One region of the Enterobacter cancerogenus genome, then DNA from elsewhere that is predicted to be linked to it. Evidence: predicted binding sites of a transcription regulator. Region 1 holds the regulator's gene; the other holds the start of a gene.

Region 1 (5,570 bases):
AAGGTGGGCCAGGTTGACCTGCGTCTGGAAGGGACGTGGGTGAAGGCGGAAGGGCAGCAGGGTTACTTCCTGCAGCGTATGACCCCAACTTATGCATCATCAAACGGTCGTCTGGATATCTGGTGGGATAACCGCTCTGACTTCAACGCCGACGGTGAAAAAGCCGTCTTCTTCGGTGCAATGTATGACCTGAAAAACTGGAATCTGCCAGGCTGGGCGGTCGGTGCTTCTTATGCTTACGCGTGGGACGCGAAGCCTGCTGATATGGCAACCCCGGATGCGTACTACGATCCTAATTACCGCCTGAAAGAGTCCTCCTACAGTCTGGATGCGAGCTACACCCTGCAGGACGGGCGTGCCAAGGGCACCATGTTCAAACTGCACTTCACGCAGTATGACAACCACTCCGATATCCCAAGCTATGCGGGCGGTTACGGCAACATCTTCCAGGATGAACGTGACGTGAAATTCATGGTCATCGCGCCATTCACTATTTTCTGATGAAACCCCGGCGGGCGTGGCCCGCCGAAACGGAGACGGCAGATGAAAAGAAAAGTAGTCATGGTCGCGATGCTGGCAACAGGGCTGGTGGCCTGTGCGCAGCCTCAGGCCCCGAAAGAAGATTCGCGTCTGAAAGAGGCCTACAGCGCCTGTATCAATACCGCGCAAGGCTCGCCGGAGAAAGTTGAAGCCTGCCAGAGCGTGCTGAATGTGCTGAAGAAAGAGAAAGCGCATGAGCAGTTCGCGACGCAGGAGAATGTCCGCGTGATGGATTACCAGGCCTGTATTCAGGCGCGTCAAACCGGTAACGATCAGGAAGTCGAGAAGCGTTGCGATAAGATCTGGCAGGAAATTCGTAATAATAACCAATAGCGCTGTTTGACGCCCGGTGGCGCTGCGCTTACCGAACCTACAGAGGTGTCATCGCCCGTAGGCCCGGTAAGCGCAGCGCCACCGGGCTTTTTAAGGCAAAAAAAAGCCAACCTTGCGGCTGGCTCAGAGTATGAAAGTTTGCTTATTTCGCGTCGTGCGCGTGCTCATCTTCGCGGCAATCGCCTTCCGCACAGTGTCCATACAGGTACAGGCTGTGGTTAGTCAGACGGATACCGTGGCGCGCGGCAATTTCACGCTGGCGTGATTCAATAGAATCATCGCTGAACTCAATGACCTTGCCGCAGTCGAGGCAGATCAGATGATCGTGGTGGTGTTGCTGGGTCAGCTCGAAAACAGATTTACCGCCTTCGAAATTATGACGGGTAACAATGCCCGCGTCATCAAACTGGTTCAGCACACGATAAACGGTTGCCAGCCCAATTTCTTCGCCCATGTCGATAAGACGCTTGTAAAGGTCTTCCGCACTGACATGGTGATTGTCTGGCCCCTGAAGCACTTCAAGGATTTTTAACCGAGGAAGCGTTACTTTCAGGCCAGCCTTCTTTAATGCGGTATTGTTGTCGGTCATGCGGAATCTGTCCTGTTGCTAAACGTTTCACTTCAAAAGAAGAAGTGACAGAAAATGCACCTGGGATAATGCGTCTCATTATAGAACTGCCATGGCTAAATGAAAACTGCAAGTCTCAGGCAAAGTATGCTTATAAAAACGTGGTATCACCAACAAACTTGTTCGATGGAGCCCACTTTTTATCAGGGGGATATTGTACAGGTCTGAGCGAAAAAGTTAAAAGTTTGTAGCAATTAATTTAATCGGTTTTACCTGGCATGCGGGCGCAACCGCAGTTGCGCCGCAGGAAAATCAGGCGTTAAGAATGTCGTCGAGGTTCAGTTCTTCACGGACCTGCTTCACCCATTTTTCGACACGCTCAGCGGTCAGTTCTGGCTGGCGATCTTCGTCGATAGCCAGACCCACGAAGTGATCGTCGTCTGCCAGGCCTTTGGACGCTTCAAAGTGGTAGCCCGCCGTTGGCCAGTGGCCGACAATCGCCGCGCCGCGTGGCTCAATGATGTCGCGGATGGTGCCCAGCGCATCACAGAAGTATTCCGCGTAGTCTTCCTGGTCGCCGCAGCCAAACAGGGCAACCAGCTTGCCGTTGAAGTCCACTTCTTCGAGCGTCGGGAAGAAATCGTCCCAGTCGCACTGCGCTTCGCCATAGTACCAGGTCGGTATACCCAGCAGCAGGATGTCATAACCTTCGAGGTCTTCTTTGCTGCTTTTGGCGATGTCATGTACATCGGCAACGTCTTTACCGAGCTGTTTTTGAATGTTTTTTGCGATGTTTTCGGTATTGCCGGTATCACTGCCGAAGAAAATGCCGATGATTGCCATGAGTAAAATAACCTCTTGAAACTTAATGGTATGGTGGCGCAATTTGTCCACGGATAAGGGCAATAATAGCAGAACTGGCAACCCTGCGGAAACAGCTATCGCGCAGGACTGCACTCTGTGCTACATGAAAAGGGAAATACGGGGGTTTTTCAGACTTATGCCTTGCTGCGTAACGCGTTGAGCTGAGCGAGCAGCATCTCTTCAATCAACTCGCTGCGGCTGATATCACGGGCGGAGGCCAGCTCGTTTAGCGCATCGACAGCGTCAGCGTTGAGCTTCAGTTCGACACGCTTAAGCCCACGATTTTTATCGCGTTTAAGCTGGTTGCGTTTATTGATACGCAGCTGTTCATCACGCGAAAGCGGATTCGTCTTGGGTCGTCCCGGGCGACGCTCATTCGCGAACAGGTCTAGTGTCGTACGGTCCGTTTGTTCTTTGGCCATGATTCAGAGACTTCGGGGGAAAACAAGCCGCCCTGTTAATGCCCGGGCGATAAGCGCGCCATCATACATCACCGAAAACGACACGCCAACGACTGGAAGCCCTCTGTCTTCCAGTCGCTCTCTTTTTAATCAATTCGCCGTATCAGTAAGATAGCGGCGGATAGCGCGCAGGACCGCCTCCGGTTTTTCTGCATGAACCCAGTGGCCCGCCCCGGCGATGACGTGCGCGCGAGCCTGTGGGAACTGCGCCAGCAGTGCGTCGCGGTACGCCTCGGTCACGTAGGGTGAATTGCCGCCGGTAATAAAGAGGGCAGGGTGCTGCCAGGCGGGAACCGGCTGCCAGCCGACAATGTGAGTATACTGATCCCAAAGTACCGGGACGTTAAAACGCCACTGACCGTCGACAAAGGATTTAAGCAGGAACTGCACCACGCCTTCCTCATCGAGGTGTTCACGCATGACGGCTGCGGCCTGCTGACGGGTAGACACGCCAGACTCCGTGACCGCATTGATCGCCGCGAAAATCTCGTCGTGGCGACGTACGTCGTAATCCACGGGGGCCACGTCAACCACCACCAGACCAGCAATACGTTCCGGTGCCAGCGCCGTCAGCGCCATCACCGCTTTGCCACCCATGGAATGCCCGACTAAAGTGACCTTCTCAAGTTGATGGGCATCCAGCGTATCCAGCAAATCCTGCGCCATCGCCGCATAAGTCATGTCAGGCGAACGCCCGGAAAGGCCATGATTACGCATATCGACCTGCAAAATGTCATGATCGGCAACCAGATCGCGCGCCAGTATGCCCAGGTTATCCAGGCTACCAAACAGGCCGTGAACCAGTACGATGGGAGAATTATTGTTCGGCGATTGTGCAGATTGCGCTCGGGTATTCAATTTCATGGCAAAGTTCTTTTTTTACGTATGTCAGGTTAGGGTATCATGTTGTCCATTCTGCCGCCCGGCTGCAAGGATCCAGTTTAATCCGACTTTTGCCGCCAACCTGGTTTGACGCTATCCGCTGTTGGGATTTGCTCCTATAATCCCAACGACTTGTATTCAGATAAGATATCGCACTGGATTAAGATGAAAACAATCGAAGTTGATGACGAACTCTATCAGTATATTGCCAGCCAGACGCGGCATATCGGGGAGAGCGCGTCCGACATTTTACGGCGTATGCTCAAAATTTCCGCCGCCGCACAGCCTGCTACCCCAGCCACTAAAGATGTCGTCTCTCAGCCGAGTGTTACCGCACAAGCAAAACCTGCCGTCGCGCCGGTGAAAGACAAAGTGCGCGCGATGCGCGAGCTGCTGCTGTCAGATGAGTATGCAGAACAGAAAAAGGCGGTTAACCGCTTTATGCTGGTGCTGACTACACTTTATTCACTGGATAACACCGCGTTTGCTGAAGCGACCGAGTCGCTGCATGGTCGTACCCGCGTTTACTTCGCGGGCGATGAGCAGACGCTGCTGCAAAATGGCAATCAAACCAAACCTAAACACGTCCCGGGCACACCGTACTGGGTGATCACCAATACCAATACGGGCCGCAAGTGCAGCATGATTGAACACATCATGCAGTCCATGCAGTTCCCGGCGGAATTGATTGAAAAGGTTTGCGGTACAATTTAACCCTTGCATCAGAAGGACCAGGCAATGGCAAATCACAGCCGTGCAGGCCAACCTGCACAACAAAGCGATTTGATTAACGTCGCTCAACTGACCGCCCAGTACTACGTGCTGAAGCCGGTGGTGGGCAACGCAGAACACGCAGTGAAGTTTGGTACATCTGGCCACCGCGGCAGCGCGGCGCGCCACAGCTTTAACGAGCCGCACATTCTGGCCATTGCCCAGGCCATCGCGGAAGAGCGCGCCAAAAACGGCGTCACCGGTCCGTGCTATGTTGGGAAAGATACGCACGCCCTGTCTGAACCGGCCTTCATTTCCGTACTGGAAGTGCTGGCGGCGAACGGCGTCGACGTGATTGTTCAGGAGAACAACGGCTTTACGCCAACGCCTGCGGTGTCCAACGCCATTCTGGTGCACAACCAGAAAGGGGGCGCGCTGGCAGACGGGATTGTGATTACGCCATCCCACAACCCGCCGGATGACGGTGGCATCAAATACAACCCGCCTAACGGTGGCCCGGCAGACACTAACGTCACCAAAGTGGTGGAAGACCGCGCCAACGCGCTGCTCGCAGACGATCTGAAAGGCGTTAAGCGCATCTCTCTGGATGCGGCCATGGCCTCTGGCCACGTGAAAGAGCAGGATCTGGTGCAGCCATTCGTGGAAGGGCTGGCGGAGATCGTCGACATGGCGGCGATTCAGAAAGCGGGCCTGACGCTGGGCGTTGACCCGCTTGGCGGTTCCGGTATCGAATACTGGAAACGTATTGCCGAGCACTACAAGCTGAACCTGACCATCGTGAACGATCACGTCGATCAGACCTTCCGCTTTATGCACCTGGATAAAGACGGCGCGATCCGTATGGACTGCTCGTCAGAGTGCGCAATGGCCGGCCTGCTGGCGCTGCGCGATAAATTCGATCTGGCGTTTGCTAACGACCCGGATTATGACCGTCACGGTATCGTCACGCCTGCTGGCCTGATGAACCCGAACCACTATCTGGCGGTGGCGATTAATTATCTGTTCCAGCATCGTCCACAGTGGGGCAACGAGGTGGCTGTCGGTAAAACGCTGGTCTCTTCTGCGATGATCGACCGCGTGGTCGACGCGCTGGGCCGCAAGCTGGTGGAAGTGCCGGTAGGCTTCAAATGGTTTGTTGACGGTCTGCACGACGGCAGCTTCGGCTTCGGCGGCGAAGAGAGCGCGGGGGC
Region 2 (5,570 bases), 1.9 Mb from region 1:
CACCAGGCGGGCGCTTCAGAGAAGCCGCCCGCTCTGGGTTACTTAACTGAACGCCTAAAGATATAAACGAGGAATCAAATGGCTCGTACAACACCCATCGCACGCTACCGTAACATCGGTATCAGTGCGCACATCGACGCCGGTAAAACCACTACTACCGAACGTATTCTGTTCTACACCGGTGTAAACCATAAAATCGGTGAAGTTCATGACGGCGCAGCCACCATGGACTGGATGGAACAGGAGCAGGAGCGTGGTATTACTATCACCTCCGCAGCGACTACTGCATTCTGGTCAGGTATGGCTAAGCAGTACGAACCGCATCGCGTAAACATCATCGACACCCCAGGGCACGTTGACTTCACCATCGAAGTAGAACGTTCCATGCGTGTTCTTGACGGCGCAGTAATGGTTTATTGCGCAGTTGGTGGTGTTCAGCCACAGTCTGAAACCGTATGGCGTCAGGCGAACAAATATAAAGTTCCACGCATCGCGTTCGTTAACAAAATGGACCGTATGGGTGCTAACTTCCTGAAAGTTGTTGGTCAGATCAAAACCCGTCTGGGCGCGAACCCTGTTCCGCTGCAGCTGGCAATTGGTGCTGAAGAAGCTTTCACCGGCGTTATCGACCTGGTGAAAATGAAAGCCATCAACTGGAACGAAGAAGACGCAGGCGTTACCTTCACTTACGAAGATATCCCAGCAGACATGCAGGACCTGGCTGACGAATGGCACCAGAACCTGATCGAGTCCGCAGCGGAAGCTTCTGAAGAGCTGATGGAAAAATACCTGGGTGGTGAAGAACTGACTGAAGAAGAGATCAAGCAAGCTCTGCGTCAGCGCGTTCTGAACAACGAAATCATCCTGGTAACCTGTGGTTCTGCGTTCAAGAACAAAGGTGTTCAGGCGATGCTGGATGCGGTAATTGATTACCTGCCATCCCCGGTTGACGTTCCTGCGATCAACGGCATCCTGGACGACGGTAAAGATACTCCGGCTGAGCGTCACGCAAGTGATGACGAGCCGTTCTCTGCACTGGCGTTCAAAATTGCTACCGACCCATTCGTGGGTAACCTGACCTTCTTCCGCGTTTACTCTGGTGTGGTTAACTCCGGTGACACCATCCTGAACTCCGTGAAAGCGGCGCGTGAACGTTTTGGCCGTATCGTACAGATGCACGCTAACAAACGTGAAGAGATCAAAGAAGTTCGTGCGGGCGACATCGCTGCAGCAATCGGTCTGAAAGACGTGACTACTGGTGACACACTGTGTAACCCGGATCACCCGATCATTCTGGAGCGTATGGAATTCCCAGAGCCGGTAATCTCTATCGCCGTTGAACCAAAAACCAAAGCTGACCAGGAAAAAATGGGTCTGGCTCTGGGCCGTCTGGCTAAAGAAGACCCATCATTCCGCGTATGGACTGATGAAGAATCTAACCAGACCATCATCGCTGGTATGGGTGAACTGCACCTGGACATCATCGTTGACCGTATGAAGCGTGAATTCAACGTTGAAGCGAACGTGGGTAAACCTCAGGTAGCTTACCGTGAAGCGATTCGCTCTAAAGTTACCGATGTTGAAGGTAAACACGCTAAGCAGTCTGGTGGTCGCGGTCAGTACGGTCACGTTGTGATCGACATGTACCCACTGGAGCCGGGCTCTAACCCTAAAGGTTACGAGTTCATCAACGACATCAAAGGTGGTGTAATTCCTGGTGAATACATCCCTGCCGTTGATAAAGGCATCCAGGAGCAGCTGAAAGCTGGTCCTCTGGCTGGTTACCCGGTTGTTGACATGGGTGTTCGTCTGCACTTCGGTTCTTACCACGACGTTGACTCCTCTGAACTGGCGTTTAAACTGGCTGCGTCTATTGCCTTTAAAGAAGGCTTTAAGAAAGCGAAACCAGTTCTGCTTGAGCCAATCATGAAGGTTGAAGTAGAGACTCCTGAAGAGAACACCGGTGACGTTATCGGTGACTTGAGCCGTCGTCGCGGTATGCTGCGCGGTCAGGAATCCGAAGTAACTGGCGTTAAGATCCACGCTGAAGTTCCGCTGTCTGAAATGTTCGGATATGCAACTCAGCTGCGTTCTCTGACCAAAGGTCGTGCATCATACACCATGGAATTCCTGAAGTATGATGATGCGCCTAACAACGTTGCTCAGGCCGTTATCGAAGCCCGTGGTAAGTAATCCACAGGATTAAAACCTAAGTCCCGTGCTCTCTCCGAAGGGGAGAGCACTATAGTAAGGAATATAGCCGTGTCTAAAGAAAAATTTGAACGTACAAAACCGCACGTCAACGTTGGTACTATCGGCCACGTTGACCATGGTAAAACTACCCTGACCGCTGCAATCACTACCGTACTGGCTAAAACCTACGGCGGTGCTGCTCGTGCATTCGACCAGATCGATAACGCACCAGAAGAAAAAGCGCGTGGTATCACCATCAACACGTCCCACGTTGAATATGACACCCCGACTCGCCACTACGCACACGTAGACTGCCCAGGCCACGCCGACTATGTTAAAAACATGATCACCGGTGCTGCGCAGATGGACGGCGCGATCCTGGTTGTTGCTGCGACTGACGGCCCAATGCCTCAGACTCGTGAGCACATCCTGCTGGGTCGTCAGGTAGGCGTTCCTTTCATCATCGTGTTCCTGAACAAGTGCGACATGGTTGATGACGAAGAGCTGCTGGAACTGGTAGAGATGGAAGTTCGTGAACTGCTGTCTCAGTACGATTTCCCAGGCGACGACACCCCAATCGTTCGTGGTTCCGCGCTGAAAGCGCTGGAAGGCGAAGCAGAGTGGGAAGAGAAAATCATCGAACTGGCTGGCTTCCTGGATTCTTACATCCCAGAACCAGAGCGTGCGATTGACAAGCCATTCCTGCTGCCAATCGAAGACGTATTCTCCATCTCCGGTCGTGGTACCGTTGTTACCGGTCGTGTAGAGCGCGGTATCATCAAAGTTGGTGAAGAAGTTGAAATCGTTGGTATCAAAGAGACTGCTAAGTCTACCTGTACTGGCGTTGAAATGTTCCGCAAACTGCTGGACGAAGGCCGTGCTGGTGAGAACGTTGGTGTTCTGCTGCGTGGTATCAAACGTGAAGAAATCGAACGTGGTCAGGTTCTGGCGAAGCCAGGCTCAATCAAGCCACACACCAAGTTCGAATCTGAAGTGTACATCCTGTCCAAAGACGAAGGCGGCCGTCATACTCCGTTCTTCAAAGGCTACCGTCCACAGTTCTACTTCCGTACAACTGACGTGACCGGTACCATCGAACTGCCAGAAGGCGTAGAGATGGTAATGCCAGGCGACAACATCAAGATGGTTGTGACGCTGATCCACCCAATCGCGATGGACGACGGTCTGCGTTTCGCAATCCGTGAAGGCGGCCGTACCGTTGGCGCGGGCGTTGTTGCTAAAGTTCTGGGCTAATTAATTATCCCTGAATTAAAAAGGACGCTTCGGCGTCCTTTTTTGTTTTCTGCGATTTAGTGCTGTCACAAATTTTCGCATTTTTTGTACTCTCCCGACGCGTATCCTGCGGCTTGTGCTATTGTAATCATAACCATTCTCACTTACACTTTGCGCATATTTTGAACGGGAGTGTGTATGTACGTTTGTCTTTGTAATGGTGTGAGTGATAAAAAAATTCGTCAGGCCGTTCGTCAATTTCAGCCACAATCCTTCCAGCAGCTGCGCAAGTTTGTTCCAGTGGGAAATCAATGCGGTAAGTGCGTTCGTGCTGCCCGTGAGATCATGCAGGATGAACTGATGCAGATCCCAGAATTCAAAGAGATTGCCTGAGCGCCTCTCTTTTTTTTGACATCCCTGTAGCCCGTTCTACGCTTCAATGAGTGGAAGCGGAGGGACTATATAATGAAAGGTGATGTTAAAATCATAAGTTATCTCAATAAATTATTGGGAAATGAGCTTGTCGCAATCAACCAGTATTTTCTTCATGCAAGAATGTTCAAAAACTGGGGCCTGACGCGCCTCAACGATGTTGAATACCACGAATCCATCGATGAGATGAAACACGCCGATAAGTACATCGAGCGTATTTTATTCCTTGAAGGCATTCCTAACCTGCAGGATCTCGGCAAACTGGGCATCGGCGAAGACGTCGAGGAGATGCTCCGTTCCGATCTGAATCTTGAGCTTGAAGGGGCGAAAGACCTGCGTGAAGCTATCGCCTATGCCGATAGCGTCCATGATTACGTTAGCCGCGACATGATGATTCAGATTCTTGCCGATGAAGAAGGCCACATCGACTGGCTTGAAACCGAGCTGGATCTGATTAGCAAAATAGGCCTGCCGAACTATCTTCAGTCGCAGATCAAAGTGGAAAGTTAATCAGACTTTGCCAGCCGACGCATAAACCCGCTGCTGCCAGAAATGGTCCAAAAGGCAGTGGGTTTTTTAATGGCTCTTTTTCAGGATGCCATAAAGAGAGAATAAGAAGATAAAGGAGCGCCATCAGCGCTGCAACGAGTGCCAGAAGGGGCAAAATGCACCAGCCATGCCATGCACCTAGCGCTGCCAGGTATTTTACGTCGCCATAGCCCAACCCCTCGCGATGACAAACCAGTCGATACCCCCAGTAAATTGCCGCGAAACCCAGATAGCCTGCCATCGCGCCAGCCACTGCGCTGGGGAGAAACTGCGGGTGAAGGCAAAGCTGGAAAAGCAGTCCTGTCCAGAGGAGCGGGCACACGTAGCGGTCCGGTAGTAACCCGGAGCGAACATCTTCGCGTACCAGTAAAGCCGCAAGCAATAAATAGATGAGGAGAAAGGGCAGGGCAGTCAGCATGTCATCATCCTTGAAAAGAGGTTTTGCGCATCTTCCTCACAACGTTGACGGCTAGCAAATTGAAAAATGGAGTCCTGCGTGGCGGCTTCAAGGAAAGAGTTGAAAAGCGAGGCGTTGCCAGAAAGTTTGCGAGGGGCTGAGCATAATGACTCTCTGGCGCTTATTTTCTAAACGACACTTGCGTCTTGCGCATATTTACGTATAATGCGCGGGCTTGTCGTAATTGACGGCGGGTTCAATCAGAACCGGAGTGACTCATTTTGTTGCTCAACAATGCTCCCAATTGGGGAGCTACGTAAGAACGGTTACACTCTCCCATCAATCGTAATGGGTTTGAGGAGTAATCATTTTCGTTTATAAAATAATTGGAGCTCTGGTCTCATGCAGAACCAAAGAATCCGTATCCGCCTTAAAGCGTTTGATCATCGTCTGATCGATCAATCAACCGCGGAAATCGTCGAGACTGCTAAGCGCACTGGTGCGCAAGTCCGTGGTCCGATCCCGCTGCCGACCCGCAAAGAGCGCTTTACCGTTCTGATCTCTCCGCACGTTAACAAAGACGCGCGTGATCAGTACGAAATCCGCACTCACAAGCGTCTGGTTGACATCGTTGAGCCAACTGAGAAAACCGTTGATGCTCTGATGCGTCTGGATCTGGCTGCCGGTGTAGACGTGCAGATCAGCCTGGGTTAATCAGGTCATCGAGCGATTGAGAGGTTGATACAATGATTGGTTTAGTCGGTAA

What was found. The regulator Fur, encoded in region 1, represses iron uptake genes when iron is present. The targets are predictions, from matches to a motif close to ATAATAATGAGAACNACTATCAA.
Region 2: a site for Fur is predicted at 3,568-3,590, ahead of bfd (bacterioferritin-associated ferredoxin). Genes of this name have one in related genera too.

Annotation. Positions count from the first base shown of each region.
Region 1 is NZ_CP077290.1:1,274,608-1,280,177, reverse strand. Features, by position in the region: gene chiP (chitoporin ChiP) at 1-501, shown strand, start outside; gene chiQ (ChiQ/YbfN family lipoprotein) at 544-873, shown strand; gene fur (ferric iron uptake transcriptional regulator) at 1,016-1,462, opposite strand; gene fldA (flavodoxin FldA) at 1,754-2,284, opposite strand; gene ybfE (LexA regulated protein) at 2,440-2,727, opposite strand; gene ybfF (esterase) at 2,857-3,630, opposite strand; gene seqA (replication initiation negative regulator SeqA) at 3,814-4,362, shown strand; gene pgm (phosphoglucomutase (alpha-D-glucose-1,6-bisphosphate-dependent)) at 4,387-5,570, shown strand, end outside.
Region 2 is NZ_CP077290.1:3,139,592-3,145,161, forward strand. Features, by position in the region: gene fusA (elongation factor G) at 79-2,193, shown strand; gene tuf (elongation factor Tu) at 2,263-3,447, shown strand; gene bfd (bacterioferritin-associated ferredoxin) at 3,625-3,819, shown strand; gene bfr (bacterioferritin) at 3,892-4,368, shown strand; gene I6L58_RS14795 (prepilin peptidase) at 4,352-4,825, opposite strand; gene rpsJ (30S ribosomal protein S10) at 5,207-5,518, shown strand; gene rplC (50S ribosomal protein L3) at 5,551-5,570, shown strand, end outside.